Regions from separate parts of the Haemophilus influenzae genome, predicted to be linked through region 1. Evidence: riboswitches for the same ligand, from Rfam matches in the RefSeq annotation. Region 1 holds a riboswitch; each other region holds the start of a gene.

Region 1 (5,525 bases):
GGATCAGAATAGCAAGTAGCAATATCGCCAGAGCGGCGTTCTACAAGTTTATATGCAATTGTAATATTATTGGCTTTTTCAAAGGCTTTTACCATATCTAATACGGAATAACCATGGCCCGTACCAAGGTTATAAATATGTAAACCAGCGTCATTTTCATGACGTTGAAGCGCTTTTAAATGCCCCACAGCTAAATCCACTACATGAATATAATCACGCACACCTGTTCCATCATGAGTGTCGTAATCACTACCAAATACAGAAAGTTGTGCTAATTTACCGATAGCAACTTGGCTAATATAAGGTAATAAATTATTTGGAATACCATTTGGATCTTCCCCAATTAAGCCACTTTCATGTGCCCCAACTGGATTAAAATAACGCAAGATTGTCATGCTAAATTTTGGTTCCGCTTTTGCTGTATCGCGTAAAATCTGTTCAACCATATATTTAGATGTACCATAAGGGTTGGTTGTACCGCCGACTTCACAATCTTCTGTAATTGGAATAATTTTTGGATCGCCGTAAACCGTTGCAGATGAGCTAAATACAAAGTTCCAAACACCCGCTCTTTTCATTTCTTGAATTAATACAAGGGTGCCAGCGACATTGTTCATGTAATATTCTGTCGGCTTTTGAACACTTTCCCCTACGGCTTTTAACCCTGCAAAATGAATAACCGAGTTAATCTCATTTTCTGCAAAAATTTTTTGTAACAAAGCACGATCTAAAATATCGCCTTCATAAAACTTTGCTTCTTTGCCTGTAATTTGTTTTACACGCTCAAGGGATTTTGGCGATGAATTGCAAAGATTATCTAATACCACCACCTCTTTGCCAACATTTAATAATTCTACAACTGTGTGAGAACCGATATAACCGGCGCCACCTGTCACTAAAATGGCCATAATGATTTCCTTGTTAATTATTGAGACTAAAAAATTATATCACTATTTTGTGTGGTAAGAATGGTGATTTTCAATAAAATAAAAAACCTGTTGCTAAAAAGTATTGTTGTAGCGAGTGAGATAACCTCTCATATTTAGGGCTATGTCCATTAGTTGTGTGATATAAGGTTATCTAATCCCATTTTCTTGATTTTAAGGCGTGTTTTATATCATTAGGTAAACGTAATATATCCCAGAACAACCGAAAAATCAGATTTTGGTAAATTCTTGGTTTGGAATATATACCAATTTTTTTATATACAAACTTCGGCGGAATTAAAATATCTTGTGTGTAATTTTTCTTTTCTTCGAGAATAAAAGTAATTGGGTTATTCAGTGGTGATAAAGGAAAATAATTACATAGAGGACTTTCTGGCGAAATGCAATAAATATTTACTCCATAATGTTTTTGTAAAAAATAAAGTGCATTTAAATCATATTCCATAGAATGGATATCGCTTTGACTTTTATTTTGTGAAAAATAAGGTAATAATTTAATAATATTTTCTTTTTGATGATGAAATGCGTAAGGATTCCCTTTTTCTTGATAAAAATCAATACCTGTTAAATAAAGATCTTTATAACCCATTGCAGTTGCCACTGCACACATATAAACACCTGATGTAATTCTCTTATTTTCATATAATTCGTTATATTGTAAATAGGCATCAAAGGCGGGTAGCTTGTTTAAATAATAATGTCCAATATCAACTTGTGTTAGTAATTTTTGTACATTTTTAATTTTCTTTAATTCTGAATCTCCTAAATTGACAAAAGATGATAAAATAATATCAGCATATTCATATTTATATTCATTATTTTTAATTAATTGCATAAAAGTATAGTATTGTTCAAAAATTACAGAGCAATTAAAAAATACTTTTTTTATTTTCTTGCCAAGAAAATAATGATCTTCAAAATAAAATTGATTGCAACGGAAAACATCATAATCTTTAGGTAATAAACTATAGTCAATTGATTTTAAACTTGTTCCATTACCTGCAATAATGACAGACTTTGATTGATTGATTGATTGATTGATTGATTGATTGATTGATTGATTGATTGATTGATTGATTGATTGATTGATTGATTGATTGATTGATTGATTGATTGATTGACATATTGTACCGTTCATTGAATAAAATAGAAGTTATCCCTAAAAAATAATAAACATTATATAGATTTATAGAACTTTTTACTAAACATTGATTATACCGTCCTAAAATTATTATCTAATATCAGTTGTACTATCTCCGTTGTATCTTAGCAAGAAAAATTTAAAAATGCTTTTCTTGTTCCATTCGGATAGAAACCTAATCGCTTGTTTTTTCTACCAAACAAGCGTAAACTTACCAACAATTTTTAGTCGGGGTGCCGAAAGGCTGAGATGATACCCGTGAACCTGAAACAGTTAGTACTGACGTAGGAAACTAATATGCCAAAAAATCCATTTTCTTTTCATTCCATTTCTTATCCTTTCTTTTTTATTACGCATTCCCTTTAATCATTGAGGCGAGCGATGGTGCGTATTCAAGATTTGAGTCTTGCCTTTAATGAACAAACGTTATTTGAGCATCTTAATTTAACCCTGTTGCCGAACGAATGGGTGAGCTTATTGGGCAGTTCAGGCGTGGGGAAATCGACACTTTTGCGACTACTGGCGGGCATTGAAACGCAAGGTGTGGTGCAGGGGAAAATCCTATTTGAACCGAAAATTCGTATTGCGTGGTTGCCTCAAAAAGAGACACTTTATCCGTGGTTGTCAATTGTCGATAACGTGCAGTTGCAAGCGGTCTTATTTGGACGAAAATCTGTAAAAACCACTGAAAAAGCTAAAATGTTGCTTGAAAAAGTGGGAATGGCAGCACATTGGCACAAGCCTTGTTCGCAGCTTTCGGGCGGGCAAAAACAGCGGGTTGCCTTGGCACGCACCTTAATGCAAGAGGCGGATTTGATTTTGCTTGATGAGCCTTTTTCCGCTCTTGATGCCATCAGTCGCCATCAACTTCAAGATTTAGCCTTTGAACTGCTCGAAGATAAATCAGTGCTGCTCGTGACCCACGATCCGCAAGAGGCATTACGGCTAAGTCAGCGTATTTTTGTGTTGCGTTCGCCTGAATCTCATCAAACAGCATTATCGGAGGTAATTTTGCCCGAAGGTAACACCCCGCGTGAGTTGCATCAAGCCAATTTATGGGCGTTGCAGCAACAATTATTGCGGGAATTAGGGGGCGAACAATGAAAATTCGCCTACTTAAACCGCTTTTAATTGTAGTCGTGTTGTTGATGATCTGGCAAATGGTCGCAACCTTGGGTAGCTTTCCACACTACATTTTTCCCTCACCGCAAGCTGTAGGGCAGCAGTTGTTCACACACGCTGAACTGCTTTGGCAGCATACGCAAGTTACGTTGTTAGAAATCTGCTTAGGGCTGTTGTTAGGCTTTCTATTTGGGCTGATTTCGGCGTTGTTGCTCTCATTTTCTCGTCAAATTTCTGCCGTGTTATTGCCGATTTTGGTCATTTCGCAAGCGATTCCCGTGTTTGCTATTGCGCCGTTGTTGGTGTTGTGGTTTGGCTATGGAATGGCATCCAAAATTGTGATGTCGGTGCTGATTATCTACTTCCCCGTCACGGCAGCTTGTTATGATGGACTACGCAACACCCCACAAGCGTGGCTCGATTTGGCGAAAACCTTTAACATTTCCCCCTTGCGTTTATTGCTTAAAGTGCGATTACCTGCGGCTTTGCCTGCTTTTGCTTCGGGCTTGCGAATTGCGGTTTCGGTCGCCCCGATTGGTGCGGTGGTGGGCGAATGGGTAGGTTCATCTGAAGGGTTGGGGTATTTGATGATTCACGCCAATGCCCGAATGCAAGTCGATTTAATGTTTGCCGCCTTACTGATTTTAGTGTCAATTTCACTCTGTTTATATTTCAGCATTGATTGGCTATTACACCGTTTTATTTGGTCTGTTTAACTTTTCATTAAAGGAGAAAAAGATGAAGATAATCATCCGTTATTTCAGCTTTGTAATGGGGCTAATGCTCACGCTTCCTAGCTTTGCAAAAGAGAAAATCAGCGTAATGCTAGATTGGTATGTAAACCCCGATCATGCAGCCATCATTGTGGCTCAACAAAAAGGCTTTTTTGAAAAAAATAACTTGGAGGTTGAAATTATCGAACCTGCTGATCCTGCATTACCGCCGAAATTAGCGGCGGCAGGAAAAGTTGATTTAGCCGTGAGTTATCAGCCTCAGCTTTATCAACAAGTGGCAGAAGGCTTGCCTTTAGTGCGAGTGGGTTCACTGATTTCAAATCCATTAAATAGCGTAGTGGTACTAAAAAAGAGCAATTTGAAAAGCCTTGCTGATTTAAAAGGTAAAAAAGTGGGGTATTCTGTCAGCGGTTTTGAAGATGGATTACTTGATACAATGCTTCATTCTATTGGTTTAAGCAATAAAGATGTGGAATTAGTGAATGTAAATTGGTCGCTTTCGCCCTCTCTTTTAACTGGACAAGTGGATGCTGTGATTGGTGCATTTCGTAATTTTGAACTCAATCAGCTTGCTTTAGAAAAGCAAGAAGGTATCGCATTCTTCCCTGAACAATATGGCGTGCCTGCTTATGATGAGTTGATTTTAGTTGCTAATAAAAACAACGTAACAGATAAAAAAACATCGGCATTTTTGACCGCACTTGAACAAGCCACAAGCTATCTACAAGCTCACCCCAATGAAGCGTGGCAAGCCTTTGTCAGCTATAAACCAAACGAACTTAACACGCCATTAAACCAACTGGCGTGGAAAGACACGCTCCCCTTGTTAGCCAATAAACCTCGCCAATTAGACACTAAACGTTATCAACAAATGGCAGAATTTATGCAACAAAAAGGCTTAATTCCAAAAGCCTTAGCGTTGAAAGAATATGCGGTAGAAATTGAATAAGGAAAAAAGATGATTGAACAACTCATTCAACAAGCTCAGCCTTATTGGCAACAATATATTGAACACGAATTTGTGCAACAGCTCGCAAAAGGTACGCTACCAAAAGCTTGTTTTCAGCATTATTTAAAGCAGGATTACCTCTATCTGTTCCACTATAGTCGAGCCTTTGCTTTGGGCGTATATAAAGCAAAAAATTTTGCGGAAATGGAAATTCCTCGTCAAACGTTGGAGGTTATCTGTCAAGAAGTGCAATTACATTTGGATTATTGCCGTGAGTGGGGAATTAGTGAGCAAGAGATTTTTGCTACTCAAGAAAGTGCCGCTTGTATTGCTTACACCCGCTATTTGCTTGATTGTGGCATGACGGGCAGTTTGGCTGAGCTTTATGCAGCTGTAACCCCTTGTGCTTTGGGTTACGCTCAAGTTGCTCGTTACATTACTCAGCATTATCCTCGCTTACCGAACAATCCTTATCAAACGTGGATTGACACCTATGCGAGTGAGGAATTTCAACAAGCCGCCCAAGAAACCGTTGATTTTCTTACCGCACTTTGCAAACCACTAAACCCAAGCCAGCTTGCTGAGATTCAACAGATTTTCACCACCGCAACTAGAATGGAAATTGCGTTTTG
Region 2 (5,525 bases), 100 kb from region 1:
TAGCACTAGCGTGCCGAAAGGTTTATCAGCAAGAAAATCTGCAACGCATTCAATAATTTCTGCATTGCCCAACATACCAATTTTGCAACTTGCAATCTGGAAATCATTTTTGACCGCTTCCAGTTGCGCTTGAATTGTTTTCAGTGGAATAGGGTGAATATCAAATACGCCAAGTGTGTTTTGTGCAGTAACAGCTGTAATTACGGATGTACCAAACACGCCGCGCATTTGGAAGGTTTTAAGATCCGCTTGAATGCCTGCACCACCGCCACTGTCTGACCCTGCGATGGTTAAAACTTGTTTCACATTACTCATTGATGCGCCCTCTTTGTCCAATGGTTTCAGGGGAAAGGGCAGCAAGCTCGTCCAACAAACGGATTTGGAACTGTCCCACTTGTGTGGTTAAGCCTTGCGCCGCACACTCGCCTGCAATGGTGTATGCTACACAGGCTTCTAATGTCGCAGAAAAATAATTTCCTTCACTTACCGCTAAAAAAGCCGCACACACGGCACTCAATAAACAGCCCGAAGCCGTAACTTTCGGGAACAATGACGTGCCGTTGTGAACGGTCGCAGTTTGTGTGCCATCGCTGACAATATCCACCGCCCCGCTAATCAACACCGTACAGCCATAGCGTTGAGCCACTTTCTCGGCAACGGCTTTTAAATCCACTTCGCCTTGCCCTGCATCTACACCTTTTGCCTGCCACGTCTCGCCTGCAATGGCAGCCAGTTCACCTGCATTACCACGAATAAGTGCGAATTTTACTTCTGCCAGCAATTGGCGAATGGTCTCACGGCGATAGCTCGTTGCCCCCACACCAACAGGATCTAACACTACAGGAATTCCAACCTCATTTGCCGTTTTTCCTGCCTGCAACATTGCCTCCCGATCTTTACCAATCAGCGTACCAATATTAATGACCAATACTTGACTGATTTTCGGTACTTCCTGCATTTCTTCGATATTCGCCGACATCAAAGGCGAAGCTCCTAATGCCAACAAACCATTGGCACTAAAATTCGCTGCCACAATGTTGGTGATGTTATGAATGAGCGGATTCTGCTCACGGATTTTGGCGAGATAAATTGATTGCATAAGCATTCCTTGTGTTGAATATAAAATAAACAAAAATGCCCGCTATTCACTGTGAGCAATTAGCAGGTGTAATAAAATGTAGAAAATTGGGAAAATAAACAGGATAAAATCGTGATAGAGAAAGGTTGAATATGTGGCATATTAGTTTCCTACGTCAGTGCTAACTGTTTCAGGTTCACGGGTATCATCTCAGCCTTTCGGCACCCCGACTAAAAATTGCATGAAGTTTACGCTTCTTTTCAAGAAAAAACAAGCGGTCAAATTTTTCCCTCATTTTGCAAATAATGAGAAGAATTTGACCGCTTAAATAGAAAACTAAATTTGTTTAATTAAAAACGGTAACGTACACCGAAAGAGGCTTCATGAGTTTTAAAACGCACGTTTTCTAAACGTCCCCAGTCGTTATAACGATAACCTAAGTCTAAGGTAATATTCGGTGTAATATCATAGCCAATACCACCAATAAAACCAAAGCCAATGCGTTTTATGCTTCTAGAACCTGATGTTTCCTGATCCGCCTTCACATCTCCGCCTATTGGCATATTGTTAGTCTTAAATGTAAGTTTTGTTGTAAATTCATCTTTTGTGTAACCGCTGGTAGCAACATGCCCAACTTACTCTGTTCTATAATATAAGTAAAAATGTTTTAATTAAAGCATAAAATAACAGCAAAATTTGACTGATTGGTTTTTTATGCTTTCAATCAAACTGTATTTATAAAATAAAAAGAATTGACGTAATTTTGGTTACGTCAATTCTATTTTTATTTTTGATTATTCTGATTTTGCGCGGGTTGGTTCAGAATAAACGTGGCTAATTGCACAATGATGTCCTGCCGCGCCTTTTCCATAGAAATAATAACGAGAATCCTGCCAAGCCCTAATTGGGAAAGCCTCTGGCATTTCATCATTTGCTTTCGCTAAAGTCATCTCCGCTTTTGTATGGGGCTCTGAAGAAATTGTACCTAAACGTCCATTAAATTCATAAGTGCGGACAAATTTTGATACTTTCTCGAGCGTTTCAGGTTCATCTACATTAATTGCTGGATCAATAGATTCAACAACTTCTTGAGGTTTATATGAACTTAAACGATCTAAAGATTCTTGTACTTTTTTCTGTACCGATTCATTAGCTGGTTGAGTAATAAAATCTAATGCAGGTTTTACATCAGGGGATTTTTCTTCAATGACAATTCCCATTGCTGGCGTGATAAACCCTTTTTTAGTTTTCTCTTGCTCAAGCAATTCATCCACAGATAAGAAATGATTTTCTTTTGTCAGATTTACCGTTGAATAATCAATCCAAGCCTTGCCACTTGCCAATTCAGGCGAAACCACCGCAGCAAATAATGGCATTGGCGATTTTGGCTCTTGATTACGGCGACGACGCTGATTATTCGCTGCACGTAAATGACGTGGAGTACGACGCTGACGCTCTTGACGTTCAGAACGCTGGTTCTGATGAACGGGTTTTTCATCATTATTTTGAACCGTAATTACATCCACTTCTGGCATTTTTTCAGTCGTGCTGAAGTTATTTTCAACAACTGTTTCATTATCTTCAACGCGCACGCGTTTACGTAAATCACGGCGTTGGCGGCGTTGAGTTACAGGCTCAGTTCTTTCTTCTTTAGCCTCAAAAACAGGTGTAGAATTTACCGCACTTTCAGCGATACTTTCTTCCACTAAGTTACGGCGCGGACGGCGTTGATTACGCTCACGGACATTACGAACCTGTTCTTCGGTTCTTTCTGTTTCGTTATTTTCAGAACGTGGACGACGAGAAGAACGACGATCCTGTGAACGGCGTTGATTACGATTAGGATTGCGCGAAGTGCGGTTATTTTTCGGTTTGTTTTCTTCAGATTTAGTCGCAAATAAACCTTTAATCTTCGCAATAATTTTAGCTAACAAAGAGGGTTCATTTGATTTACGCTCAACTGGCGTTGGGGCTGCTTCTGAAATAGAAAGCGCAACTACTGCACTTTCAACCGCTGGTTGTTCAATAACAGCTGTTGTTTCCACATTACGAGAAACCAGTGATTCTTCAGTATTTTCATCTTTCTCACAGTGAATTTTCGCTAAATTATAGCTTAATTCATTTACTTCTTCGCCATCACGTAAGCGGAAAACGCTAAAGTGCGGTGTTTCCATTGCTTCATTTGGGGCAACAATAATATCGACATTATGACGCTTTTCAATATTGCTGATTGCTTTGCGTTTTTCATTAAGAAGATAAGAGGCAATTTGTACTGGCACAATGGTATGCACTTGCTTAGTGTTTTCTTTTAATGCTTCTTCTTCCAGCAAACGCAAAATAGATAAAGAAAGAGATTCATTATCACGCACTTTGCCTGTTCCTTGACAACGAGGGCAAATATGGTGCGAAGATTCGCCCAATGATGGGCTTAAACGCTGACGTGACATTTCTAACAAACCAAAACGAGAAATTCGGCTAATTTGAATACGGGCGCGATCTGGACGAACCGCATCACGAATACGATTTTCTACTTCACGTTGATGGCGGATTGGTGTCATATCAATGAAATCGATAACAACTAAACCACCTAAGTCACGTAAACGTAATTGACGCGCGATTTCATCTGCCGCTTCAAGGTTGGTATTTAATGCCGTTTCTTCAATATCGCCACCACGAGTAGAACGTGCGGAGTTAATATCAATGGCGGTTAATGCTTCAGTTACATCAATAACGATTGAACCGCCAGAAGGTAAACGCACTTCACGTTGGAATGCGGATTCAATTTGAGATTCAATTTGATAGTGGCTGAAAAGTGGCACTTCGCCTTGATAAAGTTTCACGCGATTGATGAAATCAGGACGCACAAGTTTGATATGCTCTTTCGCTTTCTCAAAAATTTTTGGGCTATCAATCAGGATCTCACCAATATCACGACGCAAATAATCGCGAATAGCGCGTACAATCACATCGCTTTCTTGATGAATTAAAAATGGAGCTGGACGACTTTGTGAAGCTTGTTTGATCGCTTCCCAATGATGTAATAATACTTTTAAATCCCATTGTAATTCTTCTGGCGATTTTCCCACACCAGCAGTACGGACGATTAAGCCTACACCGTCAGGCACATCTAATGAACTTAATGCCTCTTTTAGTTCAGTACGTTCATCGCCCTCAATACGGCGAGAAATTCCTCCTGCCCGTGGATTATTCGGCATAAACACCAAATAACTACCGGCAAGAGAAACAAAAGTAGTTAAGGCTGCACCTTTGTTTCCTCTTTCTTCTTTATTAACTTGAACGATAACTTCCTGTCCTTCAGTCAAAATATCGCGAATATTCGGACGACCTTGAAAAACATAATCATCAGGAAAATATTCACGGGCAATTTCTTTTAAAGGTAAAAAACCGTGACGTTCTGCACCATAATCTACAAAAGCCGCTTCTAAGCTTGGCTCAACGCGAGTAATTTTTCCTTTGTAGATATTCGCTTTTTTTTGTTCGTGTCCTGGACTTTCAATGTCCAAGTCAAAAAGGCGTTGTCCATCGACAAGCGCGACACGCAACTCTTCTTTTTGAGTTGCATTGATTAACATTCTTTTCATTGTCAATTCTCTTATTAAATATTTAAAAAAAACTCAAAATAAACCGCACTTTGCTTCGTTATCGACCTCGTGTTTCTCGCGCCAGTCAATCTCACGACTGTATGTTGCTGGGTGCATTGATAACGTTATTAAGCATAAATATTTGCTTGATAAAACAACGCGATATTCCGCACGCGTTGCAAATGGCTGATTTATTTTAAGAAAAATGTTGATTATCAATGTCTTATGCCAATTGCTGCATTGAGTTTTTACCAACAAAACTTATCCTTTTTTACGCAAATTCTTAGGCGCAAAAAGAGGCTCTATTATCCATAGAAAACGATTAATTAGCAAGGCGAATTTGCGTTCATAGAGTGACGTTCATATTACGTTTATAGTGCCTTTATGATATGATTTGCAGCGATTTTCAAAAGGAAAAAAAATGACAAAACAAAATGAAAAAATCATTAATTCATCCGTAAAAATGCTGACAATTAGTGAAGATGAAAGTGGACAACGAATTGATAATTATTTATTAGCAAAACTCAAAGGTGTACCCAAAAGTTTAATTTATCGCATTGTGCGTAAAGGCGAAGTGCGAGTAAACAAAGGCAGAATTAAACCAGAATATAAATTGCAAACAGGCGATGTTGTACGCATTCCACCTGTGCGTGTGGCTGAAAAAAATGATGTGCCGATTTCAAAAAATCTCAATAAAGTTGCCGCACTTGAAAACCAAATTTTGTTTGAAGATGATTGCTTGATTATTTTAAATAAACCCTCAGGAATCGCGGTGCATGGCGGAAGTGGTTTAAATTTTGGTGTGATTGAAGCCTTACGAGCATTACGCCCAGAAGCACGCTTTT
Region 3 (5,525 bases), 730 kb from region 1:
TATCGCTAGATGATACAGCAGAAACTATTGCTGCATTAAAAGAAAAATATCCCGCTATTCAAGGGCCACATAAAAACGATATTTGTTATGCGACAACCAATCGTCAAGAAGCGGTGCGAGAATTGGCTAAATTATCAGATTTAGTGTTGGTTGTGGGGTCTAAAAACTCATCAAATTCAAATCGTTTAGCTGAATTGGCGTCTCGAATGGGGATTAAATCACAGCTTCTTGATGATCCTTCCGATATTCAAGATGATTGGTTTAATGATGTAAAAACCATTGGGATTACAGCTGGTGCTTCTGCACCAGAAGAATTAGTCCAATCGATTATTTCTCGCTTAAAAGAGTTTGGCGCGGATACTATAGAAGAACTGCAAGGTTTAGAAGAAAATATGTTCTTTGAAGTGCCAAAAGAGTTGAGAATAAAAGAAGTTAATTAATACTAAGGGCTTATCGTCAATGATAAGTCCTTTGTTTTTTTCATTCAAATTAAGAATTTTTGAGATCGAGATCGCAAAAGTGCGGTCAGGTTCTTGAGGTTTTTTGCAAGGCAGGAAAAAATGTGTGTGTTGATTGTTGATCAACGGTTCATATTATAAGGAAACCTCTATGAAATTAATGAAAACATTATTCACTTCGTTTGTATTGTGTGGGTCACTTGCAGCTGGTTCCACTTTTGCTGAAGACAAGGTGGTTGAGCAAACAACTCAAGCTGTTGTGACCACTCAAACGGATTCACAAGTAGCACCAGCTATGATGGGAGATAAATTGAATATTAACATAGCAACTGCCAGTGAAATTCAAAAATCCCTAACTGGCATTGGTGCGAAAAAAGCGGAAGCTATTGTGCAATATCGTGAAAAACACGGTAATTTTACTAATGTAGAACAGCTTTTAGAAGTACAAGGAATTGGCAAAGCAACACTAGAGAAAAATCGTGATCGTATAATCTTTTAATTTTCTAACCTCCAATGAATGCCCTGTTTTACAGGGCTTTTTTATTCTTTACACACAGAATACATTAAAAAGCCGTTGGCAACTTGAGTAAATTTTAATACACTAGCAAGCCTAGTCGGGGTGCAATACGCTGAGATCATACCCGTGAACCTGAAACAGTTAATACTGACGTAGGAAACTAGGAATATAACCTTATCTCCTTTTCGTCATTATTGCTGCCTTTTAATCATAAATAAGGATGTAATAATGAAACTTCTTAAATTAACCTTAATTTCTACCGCACTTTTTTCCACTGCTGCATTAGCACAATCACAGCAAAGTGTGAACGTATATAGCTACGATTCTTTCACTTCTGAATGGGGTGCTGGGCCAAAAGTAAAACAAGATTTTGAAAAAGCACACCCACAATGCACTATTAATTTTACGCCTTTTGAAAGCGTTGGAGTGTTGCTCAACCGTGTTCGCTTGGAAGGAAAGAAAACAAAAGCGGATATTGTGCTAGGTTTAGATAACTTTTTTTTGGAACAAGCTGAAAAAACAGGTATTTTTGCACCAAATAACGTGGATTTAACTCAGCTTGATTTACCAACAAAATGGACAAATAAGACCTTCTTACCTTTCGATTTCGGTAATTATGCTTTTGTGTACGATAAAACCAAATTACAAAATCCGCCGAAAAGTTTGAAAGAATTAGTTGAACGCCAAGATCTTCGTGTGATTTATCAAGATCCTCGCACCAGCAGTGTGGGACGTGGTTTATTGGTTTGGATGAATGTAATTTATCCTGAAGATAAAATTCAATCTGCTTGGAAAAATTTAGATAAGCATACGGTAACAGTGGGTAAAGGCTGGTCAGATACTTACGGTGCATTCTTAAAAGGCGAAGCGGATTTAGTATTAAGTTACAGCACATCGCCACTTTATCATCAACTTTTTGAGAAAAAAGATAATTATGCGGCGACAGATTTTGCGGAAGGGCATATTACTCAAGTGGAATTAGCGGCGCGAGTTGCCAACCATCCAAATCAATGTGCGGATGATTTTATGGCATTTTTAATTTCGCCTACAGCACAAAAACATATTGTGACAGCCAATATTATGTTGCCAGTTATTCAAGGCGAAATTGAACCGCACTTTGATGCACTGAAAGTTCAACAAAAAACTCAAACGCCAATTAATCCAACAGTGAATGCTGAGCAGTTAAAAAATTGGATCAGCACTTGGCAAACTACATTAACAAAATAATTTGATGTTGTCGTTATTTCATCATCCACAACTTCGCCCTCGTCATTATGCGGGCGGGGTTGTTGTCATTAGTTTCATTATTCTTTTTTATGGTAGTGCCTTAAGTTCGATCTTTACATTGGGCGATGAATTGCAATGGCGAGCTTGGTTTACTGATGATTACCTACAGCATCTGATTCTTTTCAGTTTTGGGCAAGCTTTACTTTCTACCGTTTTATCTATTTTCTTTGGTTTACTTCTCGCTCGGGCATTATTTTATAAGCCATTTTTTGGAAAAAAGTGGTTGTTAAAATTAATGTCGCTAACTTTTGTCTTACCTGCTTTAGTGGCAATTTTTGGTTTGATCGGTATTTATGGTTCAAGCGGTTGGTTAGCTTGGTTTGCTAATCTTTTTGGAATGTCGTGGCAGGGGCATATTTACGGACTGTCGGGTATTTTAATTGCCCATCTTTTTTTCAATATCCCACTGGCAGCACAGCTTTTCTTACAAAGTTTGCAAAGTATCCCTTATCAGCAACGTCAGCTTGCAGCACAGCTCAATTTGCAAGGTTGGCAATTCGTTAAATTGGTGGAATGGCCTGTTTTTCGTCAGCAATGTTTGCCCACATTTAGCTTGATTTTTATGCTGTGCTTTACCAGTTTTACCGTTGTTCTTACGTTAGGTGGTGGGCCTCAATATACAACATTAGAAACAGCAATTTACCAAGCGATTTTATTTGAATTTGATCTGCCGAAAGCGGCACTCTTTGCTATGTTGCAATTTGTATTTTGCTTGCTTTTATTTAGTTTAACATCTCGTTTTTCGCCTTCTAATCAAAATGGCTTGAGCAATAGTAATATTTGGTTTGTGAAACCTAAAAGTGCGGTCAAAATTTTCTATGTTTTTGTTTTAATTGTTTTTGTCTTTTTCCTTTTTTCGCCAGTTTTGAATATTCTTATTAGCGCATTGAGTTCATCAAGTTTACTCAAGGTTTGGCATAATTCTCAACTTTGGCGTGCGTTAGGTTATTCACTTTCTATCGCACCCTTGTCCGCATTACTTGCATTAACGATGGCGATTGCCTTATTGCTTTTATCACGCCGTTTAGAATGGTTACATTATCAGAAAATCGCTCAATTTATTATTAATGCAGGAATGGTAATTTTGGCAATCCCGATTTTAGTACTCGCAATGGGGTTATTTTTATTATTACAAGAGCGTGATTTTTCGAATATTGATTTGTTTATTATCGTTGTATTTTGCAATGCGTTAAGTGCAATGCCTTTTGTTTTACGTATTTTGAGCGCACCTTTTCATAATAATATGCGTTATTACGAAAATCTGTGTAACAGTTTGGGAATTGTGGGTTGGCAACGTTTTTATCTGATTGAGTGGAAAACCTTGCGCGCACCGTTGCGTTATGCTTTTGCTTTAGGTTTGGCGTTATCTCTCGGCGATTTTACGGCTATTGCGTTATTTGGCAATCAAGAGTTTACTTCTTTACCGCATTTGTTATATCAGCAGTTAGGTAATTATCGTAATCAAGATGCCGCTGTAACCGCAGGGATTTTATTATTGCTTTGTGGCATATTGTTTGCCTTTATTCACACATATAGGGATGCTGATGATTTATCTAAATAATGTGATTTTGAATGATAAAACCTTACCAATGTGCTTTAATTTGAACGTTAAGGCTGGCGAACGTGTCGCAATTATTGGCGAAAGTGGGGCGGGGAAAAGTACCTTATTGAATTTAATTGCTGGGTTTGAATTTCCTGCTCAAGGAGAAATTTGGTTAAACGATAAAAATCATACGCGTAGTGCGCCTTACGAGCGTCCTGTTTCCATGCTATTTCAAGAAAATAACTTATTTCCCCATTTGACTGTACAACAAAATCTTGCCTTAGGAATAAAACCCTCTTTAAAATTAACCGCACTTGAGCAGGAAAAAATTGAACAGGCCGCTTGCTCCGTAGGATTGGGCGATTATTTAGAGCGTTTACCGAATTCTCTTTCGGGGGGGCAAAAACAACGAGTGGCATTGGCGCGTTGTTTGTTGCGAGATAAGCCAATTTTGTTATTAGATGAGCCTTTTTCTGCATTAGATCAGAAACTTCGGGTAGAAATGCTGGCTTTAATCGCTAAACTTTGTGACGAGAAAGATTTAACATTGCTACTTGTTACCCACCAACCATCGGAATTAATCGGTTCGATAGATCAAGTGTTAGTGGTGGAAAATGGTCAGATAAGTCAATTGCAAAAAGGGGTGTAAAATTAGTTTCATTCATAACGTTGAATTGATTGTTTCTACCATATACACTAATTCATCAATTAAGAAAGTATAAAAAGCGTGGTGTTTTTAACCGCACTTTCAAAGGAAAAACATGTTAGCGGAAAAATTACAAATTAACTCTATTACACCTCATCCAAGTGTAGAATATTGGTCTGTTTGCAAAGTTGAGGCGTTATTTGAAACGCCATTTTTGGAATTAGTTTACCGAGCAACGCAAGTTCATCGTAAGCATTTTAATCCTCGCGCGATTCAGTTATCCACGTTAATGTCTATCAAAACGGGGGGATGCCCAGAAGATTGTAGTTATTGCCCTCAATCAGCCCGTTATCATACTGGCGTACAAAATCAGCAGTTATTAGATGTTGATGAGATCGTCGCTAAAGCAAAAATTGCGAAAGCACGTGGTGCGGGACGTTTCTGTATGGGGGCTGCTTGGCGAGGCCCTAAGCCAAAAGATATTGAGAAAGTCACAGAAATTATTAAAGCCGTGAAATCACTTGGTTTAGAAACTTGCGGTACCTTTGGTTTATTGCAAGACGGTATGGCGGAAGATTTAAAAGAAGCTGGATTAGATTATTACAATCATAATCTTGATACCGCACCAGAACATTATGCAGAAGTGATTGGTACTCGCCGTTTTGATGATCGTCTTAGTACCTTAGGAAAAGTGCGCAAAGCTGGATTAAAAGTGTGTTGTGGTGGCATTGTGGGGATGAATGAAACCCGTAAAGAACGGGCTGGATTAATCGCGAGCCTTGCAAATCTTGATCCGCAACCTGAGTCAGTGCCGATTAATCAACTCGTTAAGGTTGAAGGTACACCGTTAGCCGATGCGGAAGAATTAGATTGGACGGAGTTTGTGCGAACGATTGCTGTTGCACGTATTACTATGCCAAAAAGTTATGTTCGCCTTTCTGCAGGTCGTAGTGGTATGACTGAAGAAATGCAAGCGATGTGTTTTATGGCGGGGGCAAATTCGATTTTCTATGGCGATAAATTACTTGTTACAGATAATCCAGAAGAAGATGGCGATCAGTTATTGATGGCAAA

Evidence for each region. Region 1 has a riboswitch for thiamine pyrophosphate ahead of AT683_RS03600 (ABC transporter ATP-binding protein). Riboswitches for the same ligand answer to the same signal wherever they lie in the genome.
Region 2: it holds a riboswitch for thiamine pyrophosphate, as region 1 does, so the genes downstream of both, thiM (hydroxyethylthiazole kinase) here and AT683_RS03600 (ABC transporter ATP-binding protein) in region 1, are expected to answer to the same signal.
Region 3: it holds a riboswitch for thiamine pyrophosphate, as region 1 does, so the genes downstream of both, thiB (thiamine ABC transporter substrate binding subunit) here and AT683_RS03600 (ABC transporter ATP-binding protein) in region 1, are expected to answer to the same signal.

The regions. Positions count from the first base shown of each region.
Region 1 covers NZ_LN831035.1:709,761-715,285, reverse strand. Annotated here, with positions in the region: gene galE (UDP-glucose 4-epimerase GalE) at 1-908, opposite strand, end outside; gene AT683_RS03605 (alpha-2,3-sialyltransferase) at 1,081-2,085, opposite strand; TPP riboswitch at 2,308-2,396, shown strand; gene AT683_RS03600 (ABC transporter ATP-binding protein) at 2,470-3,192, shown strand; gene AT683_RS03595 (ABC transporter permease) at 3,189-3,926, shown strand; gene AT683_RS03590 (ABC transporter substrate-binding protein) at 3,949-4,893, shown strand; gene tenA (thiaminase II) at 4,903-5,525, shown strand, end outside.
Region 2 covers NZ_LN831035.1:605,632-611,156, forward strand. Annotated here, with positions in the region: gene thiD (bifunctional hydroxymethylpyrimidine kinase/phosphomethylpyrimidine kinase) at 1-315, opposite strand, end outside; gene thiM (hydroxyethylthiazole kinase) at 308-1,099, opposite strand; TPP riboswitch at 1,229-1,317, opposite strand; gene AT683_RS09755 (opacity family porin) at 1,429-1,641, opposite strand; gene rne (ribonuclease E) at 1,873-4,680, opposite strand; gene rluC (23S rRNA pseudouridine(955/2504/2580) synthase RluC) at 5,102-5,525, shown strand, end outside.
Region 3 covers NZ_LN831035.1:1,869,645-1,875,169, reverse strand. Annotated here, with positions in the region: gene ispH (4-hydroxy-3-methylbut-2-enyl diphosphate reductase) at 1-440, shown strand, start outside; gene AT683_RS09225 (helix-hairpin-helix domain-containing protein) at 610-957, shown strand; TPP riboswitch at 1,064-1,151, shown strand; gene thiB (thiamine ABC transporter substrate binding subunit) at 1,204-2,202, shown strand; gene thiP (thiamine/thiamine pyrophosphate ABC transporter permease) at 2,207-3,823, shown strand; gene thiQ (thiamine ABC transporter ATP-binding protein) at 3,807-4,454, shown strand; gene bioB (biotin synthase BioB) at 4,567-5,525, shown strand, end outside.